Regions from separate parts of the Nonomuraea sp. NPDC050227 genome, predicted to be linked through region 3. Evidence: predicted binding sites of a transcription regulator. Region 3 holds the regulator's gene; each other region holds the start of a gene.
The links. The regulator HrcA, encoded in region 3, represses chaperone genes, less so after heat shock. The targets are predictions, from matches to a motif close to TTGGCACTCTCNNNNNGAGAGTGCCAA.

Region 1 (3,271 bases), on a different contig from region 3:
GCGCCTCGGTCGTCAGGAGCATGCCCGCGATCGAAGCCGCGTTCTGCACCGCGGACCGGGTCACCTTGACGGGGTCGATGACACCCTGGGCGATCAGGTCGACGTACTCGCCGGTGGCGGCGTTGAGGCCCTGGCCGGCGGGCAGCTCGGCGACCTTGTGGGTCACCACGTAGCCCTCCAGGCCGGCGTTCTCGGCGATCCAGCGGGCCGGCTCGACCAGCGCGCGGCGCACGACGCCGACACCGGTGGCCTCGTCGCCGGTCAGGCCGAGGTCGTCGAGCTCCTTGCCCACGTGGATGAGGGCCGAGCCACCGCCGGAGACGATGCCCTCCTCGATCGCGGCGCGGGTCGCGGAGATCGCGTCCTCGAGGCGGTGCTTCTTCTCCTTCAGCTCCACCTCGGTGGCGGCGCCGACGCGCAGCACGCACACACCGCCGGCGAGCTTGGCCAGACGCTCCTGCAGCTTCTCGCGGTCCCAGTCGGAGTCGGACTGCTCGATGGCAATCTTGATCTCCTTGACGCGGTCCTCGATCGCCTGCTGGTCGCCGGCGCCGTCGACGATGGTCGTGGCGTCCTTGGTGACGACGACGCGGCGGGCCGTGCCGAGCACCTCGAGGCCGACGTGCTCCAGCTTGAGGCCGACCTCTTCGCTGACGACCTGGCCGCCGGTGAGGATCGCCATGTCCTGGAGCATCGCCTTGCGGCGGTCACCGAAGCCCGGGGCCTTGACGGCCACGGAGGTGAAGGTGCCGCGGATCTTGTTGGTGACCAGGACGGCCAGGGCCTCGCCCTCGACGTCCTCGGCGACCACGAGCAGCGGCTTCTTGGTCTGGGCGACCTTCTCCAGCAGCGGCAGGAAGTCGGCGATGGAGGAGATCTTGCCCTGGGTGAGCAGGATGTACGCGTCCTCCAGGACGGACTCCATGCGCTCGGGGTCGGTCACCATGTAGGCCGACAGGTAGCCCTTGTCGAACTGCATGCCCTCGGTGAACTCGAGCTCCATGCCCATGGCGTTGGACTCTTCGACGGTGAGGACACCGTCCTTGCCCACCTTGTCGAACGCCTCGGCGATCAGCTCGCCGATCTTGGCGTCCTGGGCGGAGATGGTGGCGACGTTGGCGATCTCCTTCTTGTCGCCCACCTCGCGCGCGCTGGCCAGCAGCCGGTCGCTGATCTCCTTGGCGGCCTTGTCGATGCCACGCTTGAGCGACAGCGGCGAGGCGCCGGCGGCCACGTTGCGCAGGCCCTCGCGGACCATGGCCTGGGCCAGCACGGTGGCGGTGGTGGTGCCGTCGCCCGCGATGTCGTTGGTCTTGGTGGCAACTTCCTTGGCGAGCTGGGCGCCGAGGTTCTCGTAGCGCTCCTCCAGCTCGATCTCACGAGCGATGGTCACACCGTCGTTCGTGATCGTCGGCGCACCGAACTTCTTGTCGATGACGACGTTACGGCCACGCGGGCCGAGGGTTACCTTCACGGCGTCCGCGAGGGCGTTGACACCGCGCTCAAGCGCGCGACGGGCGTCCTCGTCGAACTGCAGGATCTTCGCCATGCTGAAAGTCCTCTCCTGGCGTCGAAAGCCCCGGGCCCTCAAGAGCGCCCGGGGCTCGACACAACCGGCTTACTTCTCGATGATCGCGAGAACGTCGCGGGCGGAGAGCACGAGGTACTCCTCGCCGCCGTACTTGACCTCGGTGCCGCCGTACTTGCTGTAGAGGACGACGTCGCCCTCGGAGACGTCGAGCGGAATACGCTTGTCGCCGTCCTCATCCCAGTTGCCGGGGCCCACCGCGAGGACCTTGCCCTCCTGCGGCTTCTCCTTGGCGGTGTCCGGGATGACCAGACCGGAAGCGGTGGTCTGCTCTGCCTCAAGCGGCTGAACCACGATGCGGTCGCCGAGCGGCTTAACGGGAACCTTGGTGGCGGTCGTCACGATCGGACCTCCCCTTCAGATTTGAATGATCTAGAAGAGGCGACCAGCGGGGCCTGCCGTCGCGGGTGTCAGACCTGCCTCGTCGCACGTTGGCACTCTCAAGGTGAGAGTGCCAACAGGAAACATATGCAAGAGGGCCTTGACAGTCAACACGAACGCGTCTGCTCAGAGCGATCAGACGTAGGAACCCTCGGTCAGATCGGCGACGACGCCGGGCCGGGAGGGGTTCCAGCCGAGTTCGGCGCGCGTGCGTGTCGCGCTGATGCGCTGGCCGAGCGCCAGGGCCTCGGCGAAGCCCGCCCCCAGCACCTGGGCCGCCTCGGCCTGCGGCCAGGGCTCGGCCTGCGGCTTGACGCCCGCCGACCGGGCCGCCGCCTCGGCCACCTCGGCGACCGGCACGGCCTCCTCGCTGATGCCGTGGTAGACGCGGGCGCCGCCCCTCTCCAGGACGGCCACGACGAGCTCGGCCAGGTCGTCGACGTGCACGAACGTCCAGGTGTGCGGCTCGCCGCCGGCGGTGACGTAGACCCCGGCGCCGCGCTCGGCGGCCTGCGCGCGCATCATGGCGGGGATGCCGCCGCCGCGCCCGTGGACGACGCCGGGCCGGATCACCGAGCCGCCGCCGTCGATGACCAGCTGCTCGATCTCGTGCCGGTACGCCACGAGCGGAATCGGGTCGGCCGGGCTGTCCTCGTGCCCGTCGGCGGTGGCGCCCAGCACCCACACGCCGCTGGTGAAGACCACCTTCCGGCCCGACGCGGCGAGCACGCCGATCGCGGCCAGGTCGGCCTCCTTGTCGCCGCCGAGCTGGGCGGCGACCACGATGGCGTCGATGTCCGGGGTGATCGCGGCGGCCAGCCCCGCGACGTCGGCCAGGTCTCCGTGACGCTCGTCCGCCACGCCCGGCACGCGCCGGGAGCCGTCGGCGGCGGGCCGCACCAGGACGGCCACCTCGTGCCCCTGCTCGGCCAGCCGCTCGACCACCGCGCCGCCGATGTACCCCGTCGCGCCCAGCACCAGCACCTTCATGATGAACCTACCTCGAAAATTTCTACGTTGAACATTTCGACGTCGTGGACAGTACCGCACGACGCCGAACATTTCAACGTCGAAGCTTTGGTAGGGTGAGCCCCGTGGATGACGCGGTGGACGTGATTCTCGGACAGTGGGCGCGGACACGGCCCGACGTCGACGTGTCCCCGATGGGCGTGATCGGCCGGATCTCGCGCGCCTCGCGCCTGCTGGAGCGCGGCGTGAAGGACTTCCTGGCCGAGCACGGGCTGGAGGCGTGGGAGTTCGACATGCTGGCCACGCTGCTGCGCAGCGGCGCCGACGCCACGA
Region 2 (3,271 bases), on a different contig from region 3:
GCCATCAAGCTCCTGGCCTCCACCGAGGGCATCTTCGCCGAGACCGCGGGCGGCGTCACGGTGGGCGTGCTGAAGAAGCTCGTCGAGACGGGCAGGCTCGACCCCGAGGCCGAGACGGTGGTCCTGAACACCGGCGACGGCCTGAAGACGCTCGACGCGATCAGCGACGACGCGCGGCCCACCGCCGTGATCCGGCCCTCTCTCGACGCGTTCCGCGCGACTGTCTGACAATCCAGGAAAGGCAACAAAAACCATGAGCGTTTCTGTGCGGATTCCCACCATTCTGCGCACTTACACCGGGGGTAACGCCGAGGTGAGTGGCGAAGGGGCGACTCTTCGTGACGTTCTCGCCAAGCTTGACTCCGACTACCCGGGGATCGGCGCGAGAATTCTGGATGAATCGGGCAAGATTCGTCGTTTTGTCAACGTATACGTTGGTGATGAGGATGTCCGTTTCGCCGAGGGCCTGGACACTCCCGCCCCTGAAGGCACTCAGATCTCCATCATCCCCGCAGTCGCGGGCGGCTGACCGCCGGACCACCGACTCTTGAAGGCGCCCCTTGTGGGCGCCTTCTTGTTTTAGAACCAAATTCAACCTCGAACGACTCAGCCTTCGATGAAATTAGCGTTTTGTCGGTTGACTCTGTTGCCAAACCCCGTGCCACAGGTATGGTCGAGGGCGATCGTCTGGCTGATTTTCCCAAAAGTCATGCGATTACGGGTCTCGCGAAGGAATGGGCGAGATCTGCGAGCCCAGTAAGAGGAGTCGGAAGTGGCGCAGGGCACCGTCAAGTGGTTCAACGCGGACAAGGGCTACGGCTTCATCGCGGTAGACGGTGGTAAGGATGTATTCGTCCATTACTCAGCGATCATGATGGACGGGTACCGCTCTCTCGAACAGGGACAGCGCGTCGAGTTCGAGATCACGCAGGGCCAGAAGGGGCCGCAGGCGGAGTCCGTCCGCACGGTCTGATTCACCCTCGCTGGTATGCACCAAGGCGGGACGTGCGGCAGCGCAGTCCGTACGGGCTCGCCACTGTTTCCTCCGTCGGCTTCGCACGGCGGGCCGCGCCTCAGGGGCGGCTCGCCGTACGAACCGGCGCACCCGATGACCTGCCCGATGAGCTGGGGTGGGGTGCCCGTGGCTTGCACTCGGCAGGGTAGAGTGCTAAACAGTTCGTTGGCACTCTGTGTGGCAGAGTGCCAACAACTCGGATCGAGACGATGGGGTCTGCCGAACGGAGATGCAGGCCTATGCCGTCGCGGGCGTCGGCTCGGTCCAGGACACGCCACCCTGCATCTGGGAGGTCTAGCCTTATGGCAGCCAAGATGATCGCGTTTGACGAGGACGCCCGGCGCGGTCTCGAGCGCGGTATGAACCAGCTCGCCGACGCCGTCAAGGTGACCTTGGGCCCCAAGGGGCGCAACGTCGTGCTGGAGAAGAAGTGGGGCGCTCCCACGATCACCAACGACGGCGTCTCCATCGCCAAGGAGATCGAGCTCGAGGACCCGTGGGAGAAGATCGGCGCCGAGCTGGTCAAGGAAGTCGCCAAGAAGACTGACGACGTCGCCGGCGACGGCACCACCACGGCCACCGTGCTCGCCCAGGCTCTGGTGCGCGAAGGTCTGCGCAACGTGGCCGCCGGCGCCAACCCGATGGCCCTGAAGAAGGGCATCGAGGCCGCCGTCGAGCGGGTCAGCGAGGAGCTCTCCAAGCTGGCCAAGGACGTGGAGACCAAGGAGCAGATCGCCTCCACCGCCTCCATCTCCGCCGCCGACCCCGAGATCGGCTCGCTCATCGCCGAGGCGATGGACAAGGTCGGCAAGGAAGGCGTCATCACCGTCGAGGAGAGCAACACCTTCGGCCTGGAGCTTGAGCTCACCGAGGGCATGCGCTTCGACAAGGGCATGACGTCGATGTACTTCGTGACCGACTCCGACCGTATGGAGGCCGTTCTCGAAGACCCGTACATCCTGATCGTCAACAGCAAGGTCTCGGCCAACAAGGACCTGCTGCCGCTGCTCGACAAGGTCGTGCAGTCCGGCAAGCCGCTGCTGATCATCGCCGAGGACGTCGACGGCGAGGCCCTGGCGACCCTGGTGGTCAACAAGATCCGCGGCCTGTTCCGCTCCGTGGCCGTCAAGGCCCCGGGCTTCGGCGACCGCCGCAAGGCCATGCTGGGCGACATCGCGATCCTGACCGGCGGTCAGGTCATCGCCGAGGAGGTCGGCCTCAAGCTCGAGACCGCCACCCTCGACCTGCTCGGCCGCGCCCGCAAGGTCGTGGTGACCAAGGACGAGACCACCATCGTCGACGGCGCCGGTGACGCCGAGGCGATCTCCGGCCGGGTCAACGAGATCCGCGCCGAGATCGAGCGCACCGACTCCGACTACGACCGCGAGAAGCTGCAGGAGCGCCTGGCCAAGCTGGCCGGTGGCGTGGCGGTCATCAAGGCCGGCGCGGCGACCGAGGTCGAGCTCAAGGAGCGCAAGCACCGCATCGAGGACGCCGTGCGCAACGCCAAGGCAGCCGTCGAGGAGGGCATCGTCCCCGGCGGTGGCGTGGCGCTGCTGCAGGCCGGCGCCAAGGCGTTCGACAAGCTCGAGCTCAACGGCGACGAGGCCACCGGCGCGGCGATCGTGAAGAAGGCTCTTGAGGAGCCCCTCAAGCAGATCGCGGTCAACGCCGGTCTTGAGGGCGGCGTCGTCGTGGAGAAGGTGCGCAACCTGACCCCGGGCGAGGGCCTCAACGCCGCTTCCGGCGAGTACGTCAACATGTTCGAGTCCGGGATCATCGACCCGGCCAAGGTGACGCGCTCCGCGCTGCAGAACGCCGCCTCCATCGCGGCGCTCTTCCTCACCACCGAGGCCGTCATCGCCGAGAAGCCCGAGAAGACCCCTGCTGCTCCGGCCGGCATGCCCGGCGGCGGCGACATGGACTTCTAGGCCTCGCCTGGTCGCTGACGCATCAGAAGGCGGTTCGGATCTCCAAGGATCCGGCCGCCTTTTGTTGTGTCCGGTCCCGTTACGTTTAGTAGTTATTGACTACGGACAGTAACGAAACGAAGTGACGATTCACCGCACAAAGGAGTAGTTACATGAATTCCCGCACCGCGCGCGTTCTCGGGCTCGGAGCCGTCATGCTGGCCGCCGCGGCCGCCATGACGATGCCCGCCCAGGCAGACGACCACGGTTACCTGGACGAGGCCCTGGAGTACGTCGACGTGCCCTACTGCGCGGGCTACCTGGAACTGTACGACCGCGACTACTG
Region 3 (3,271 bases):
GCGGCGTCGTGCACGCCCTCGACGTAGATCCGGCTCTCCTTGGCGACCCGGGCCCGCAGCCCCTCCACGGCGATGGACCCGGACGCGCTGCGCCTGGGCCCCGCCGGGGCCGCGGCCGTCGGGCGCACCAGCGTCACGGGCCTGCCCTCCAGCAGGAACGCGGCCGGGGCCAGCGGGAACAGGCGGCGTTTGCCGAACCGGTCCTCCAGGGTGACGGCCTCCTTGTCGCAGGCCACCACGGCACCGCAGAAGCCGCTGTCGGCGTCCTCCACGACCAGGTCGAGTTCGGCGGGCACCTTCGGGATCTTGCCCTTGCCCGGCCGCCGCCAATTGCCCGCCAGCACATCGCCCTCGTACACACGGGGACCGTAGCAAATCACCCGCTGACCGCAAGGCGCTTACGCGCGCCGCTGCGCCGTACGAGGACGACGACGGTGCCGATGATGCCGATGAGCAGGCCGGCGCCGGGGAACAGGAACAGCGCCGCCACCCCGCCGAACAGGCCGCCCGCCGCGGACAGCACGTCACGGCCCACGCCGAAGCGGGCCGACGACTCCTCCTGCGTGGCGCAGGTCAGCTGGTAGTCGCCCTTGGCGGGGGCGTTGACGGCGAGGATCTCCTGCCAGGTGGTGCCGCCGGCGCTGAGCGTCTGGGTGCCGGAGACCTTGACCAGCCTGGCCTGGGCCGGGCCGCCGGAGATCTCGCACTGGTAGTTGACCCGCGTGTCGGTGGCGATGTAGACGGCCGGGCGCTTGGCGGGGTCGATCGCGACCTTCACGCTTTCGCCCGACGCGAACGTGCTCGTCGGGGCCATGTCCGAGACGCTGCTCAGCACGCCGCCGGCGAACACGACCACGCCCACGACGCCGAGCACGACGGCCACGGCCCACACGACGGCGATCCACCACAGGCGCGGCTTGATCGCCTTGCCGTCGATCCTGGCCGGGAACTGCGGCTGGCCGCCGTACTGGTTGTGGGGGCCGTACTGGTCGGGGTGGGCGTACTGGTTCTGCTGGCCGTACTGGTTCTGCTGGTCGTACTGGGGCGGGGGGCCGTACTGGGCGGGCGGCTGTTGCTGCTGGTAGGGCGGCTGGCCGTGCTGCTGGGGCTGGTACGGAGGCTGGGCGTACTGGTTCGGCTGACCGTAGTAGGGACCCTGCCCCTGGGGCGGTCCGTACTGCGGGGGCTGGGAATTGTCGGTCATGCGGCAAGTGTGAGGCCTGTCGCTTGTAAGTCGCTAGCAACAGGATGGGACCTGGTGTTATCGCACCTTGTGGGCGAGAGCCGTACACTTGGCACTCGGGAACACGGAGTGCTAGACCTGTCGTTTCCCTGTTAGGCAGAGGCAGGAGGTGAGCACGTGCTCGACGAACGGAAGCTGGCGGTGCTCCGCGCCATTGTCGAAGACTACGTGTCCACCAACGAACCGGTGGGCTCCAAGGCGCTGGCGGAGCGCCACAACCTCAAGGTCTCCCCGGCAACGGTCAGGAACGACATGGCCGCTCTGGAGGAGGACGGGTACATCACCCAGCCGCACACCAGCGCGGGCCGCGTGCCGACGGACAAGGGCTACCGCCTGTTCGTCGACCGGCTCTCGCAGGTCAAGCCCCTGTCGGGGGCCGAGCGGCGGGCGATCGAGACCTTCCTCGCCGGCGCGGTCGACCTCGACGACGTGGTCTTCCGCACCGTGCGGCTGCTCGCGCAGCTCACCAGGCAGGTAGCGGTCGTGCAGTACCCGACGCTGACCCGTTCCACGGTCAGGCACGTCGAGCTGGTCCCGCTCAACGAGCGGCGGGTCATGCTCGTGCTGATCACCAACACCGGGCGCGTCGAGCAGCGCGTGATCGAGCTGCCCGAGGTGGTGGAGGACGACCGCATCGCCCATCTGCGCGCGGTGCTCAACTCCTGCCTCGACGGCTGCGGGCTGAGCAACGTCCCCGAGCTGGTCGCCGACCTGCCCGAGCGGCTGCCCGCCGAGGACCGGCCCGCCGTGGCCACGATCCTGTCGGTGCTGCTCGAAACCCTCGTCGAACGCCATGACGAGAAGATCGTGTTCGCCGGCGCGGCCAATCTCGCGGGCGCCGACTTCTCCACCGGCCTGCGCGACGTGCTGGAGGCGCTGGAGGAGCAGGTCGTGCTCATGCGGTTGCTCGGCGAGACATCCACAGACACCCCGTCCGCGCTCACCGTGCGCATCGGCTCGGAAAACCCCTACCTTCGCGGCACGTCCATCGTCGCAACCGGATACGGTTCTGGCGACAACCAACTGGCCCGGCTCGGCGTGCTGGGTCCCACGAGGATGGACTACCCCGTGACGATGGGCGCCGTACGCGCGGTGGCACGCTACGTCAGCCAGATCCTGGCTGCATCTTAAGAGGTCGATAAGTGGCAAACAGCGACTACTACGCCACCCTCGGGGTGCGCCGTGACGCCAGTCAGGACGAGATCAAGAAGGCCTACCGCCGCCTCGCCCGCGAGCTGCACCCCGACGTGAACCCCGATCCTGAGACCCAGGAGCGGTTCAAGGAGATCACGCAGGCCTACGAGGTGCTGTCCGATCCGAACAAGCGCCAGATGTACGACCTGGGCGGCGACCCCTTCGGCGGCGGCGCGGGCGCGGGCGCCGGCGGCTTCGGCGCGGGCTTTCCCTTCAGCGACATCATGGACGCCTTCTTCGGCACCGCGGGCGGCACCCGCGGGCCGCGCTCGCGCGCCAGGAGGGGCCGCAACGCCACCATCCGGGTCGAGCTCGACCTGCGCGAGACGGCGTTCGGCACCACCCGCGAGCTGGTCGTGGACACCGCCGTGCTGTGCGAGGTGTGCCACGGCGCCGGCGCAGCCCCCGGCACCCACCCTGACACCTGTGACATGTGCAACGGGCGCGGCGAGATCTCCCAGGTCACCCGCTCGTTCCTGGGCCAGGTCATGACCTCGCGGCCGTGCCCCCAGTGCGGCGGCTTCGGCAGCATCATCCGCCACCCCTGCCAGGAGTGCTCGGGCGACGGCCGGGTGCGCACCCGCCGTACGATCAAGGTCCGCATCCCCGCGGGCGTCGAGGACGGCACCCACATCCAGCTCGCCGGCGAGGGCGAGGTCGGCCCCGGCGGCGGCCCGCCCGGAGACCTGTTCCTGGAGATCGTCGAACGCGCGCACGAGATCTTCGAGCGGCGCGGCGACGACCTCCACTGCACGGTCCAGATCCCGATGACGGCCGCCGCGCTCGGCACCATCCTCGCCGTCGAGACGCTCGACGGATCCGAGGAGATCGACG

Region 1: groES (co-chaperone GroES) is a predicted target of HrcA. The motif match lies at 2,020-2,046, and genes of this name have one in related genera.
Region 2: groL (chaperonin GroEL) is a predicted target of HrcA. The motif match lies at 1,181-1,207, and genes of this name have one in related genera.

The regions. Positions count from the first base shown of each region.
Region 1 is NZ_JBITJF010000016.1:56,022-59,292, reverse strand. Features, by position in the region: gene groL (chaperonin GroEL) at 1-1,549, opposite strand, end outside; gene groES (co-chaperone GroES) at 1,619-1,933, opposite strand; gene ACIBK9_RS44850 (NAD-dependent epimerase/dehydratase family protein) at 2,105-2,959, opposite strand; gene ACIBK9_RS44845 (MarR family winged helix-turn-helix transcriptional regulator) at 3,064-3,271, shown strand, end outside.
Region 2 is NZ_JBITJF010000006.1:609,765-613,035, reverse strand. Features, by position in the region: gene thrC (threonine synthase) at 1-228, shown strand, start outside; gene ACIBK9_RS26355 (MoaD/ThiS family protein) at 254-529, shown strand; gene ACIBK9_RS26350 (cold-shock protein) at 773-973, shown strand; gene groL (chaperonin GroEL) at 1,318-2,946, shown strand; gene ACIBK9_RS26340 (hypothetical protein) at 3,099-3,271, shown strand, end outside.
Region 3 is NZ_JBITJF010000005.1:364,000-367,270, reverse strand. Features, by position in the region: gene ACIBK9_RS21995 (DUF3097 domain-containing protein) at 1-359, opposite strand, end outside; gene ACIBK9_RS21990 (hypothetical protein) at 377-1,204, opposite strand; gene hrcA (heat-inducible transcriptional repressor HrcA) at 1,361-2,374, shown strand; gene dnaJ (molecular chaperone DnaJ) at 2,386-3,271, shown strand, end outside.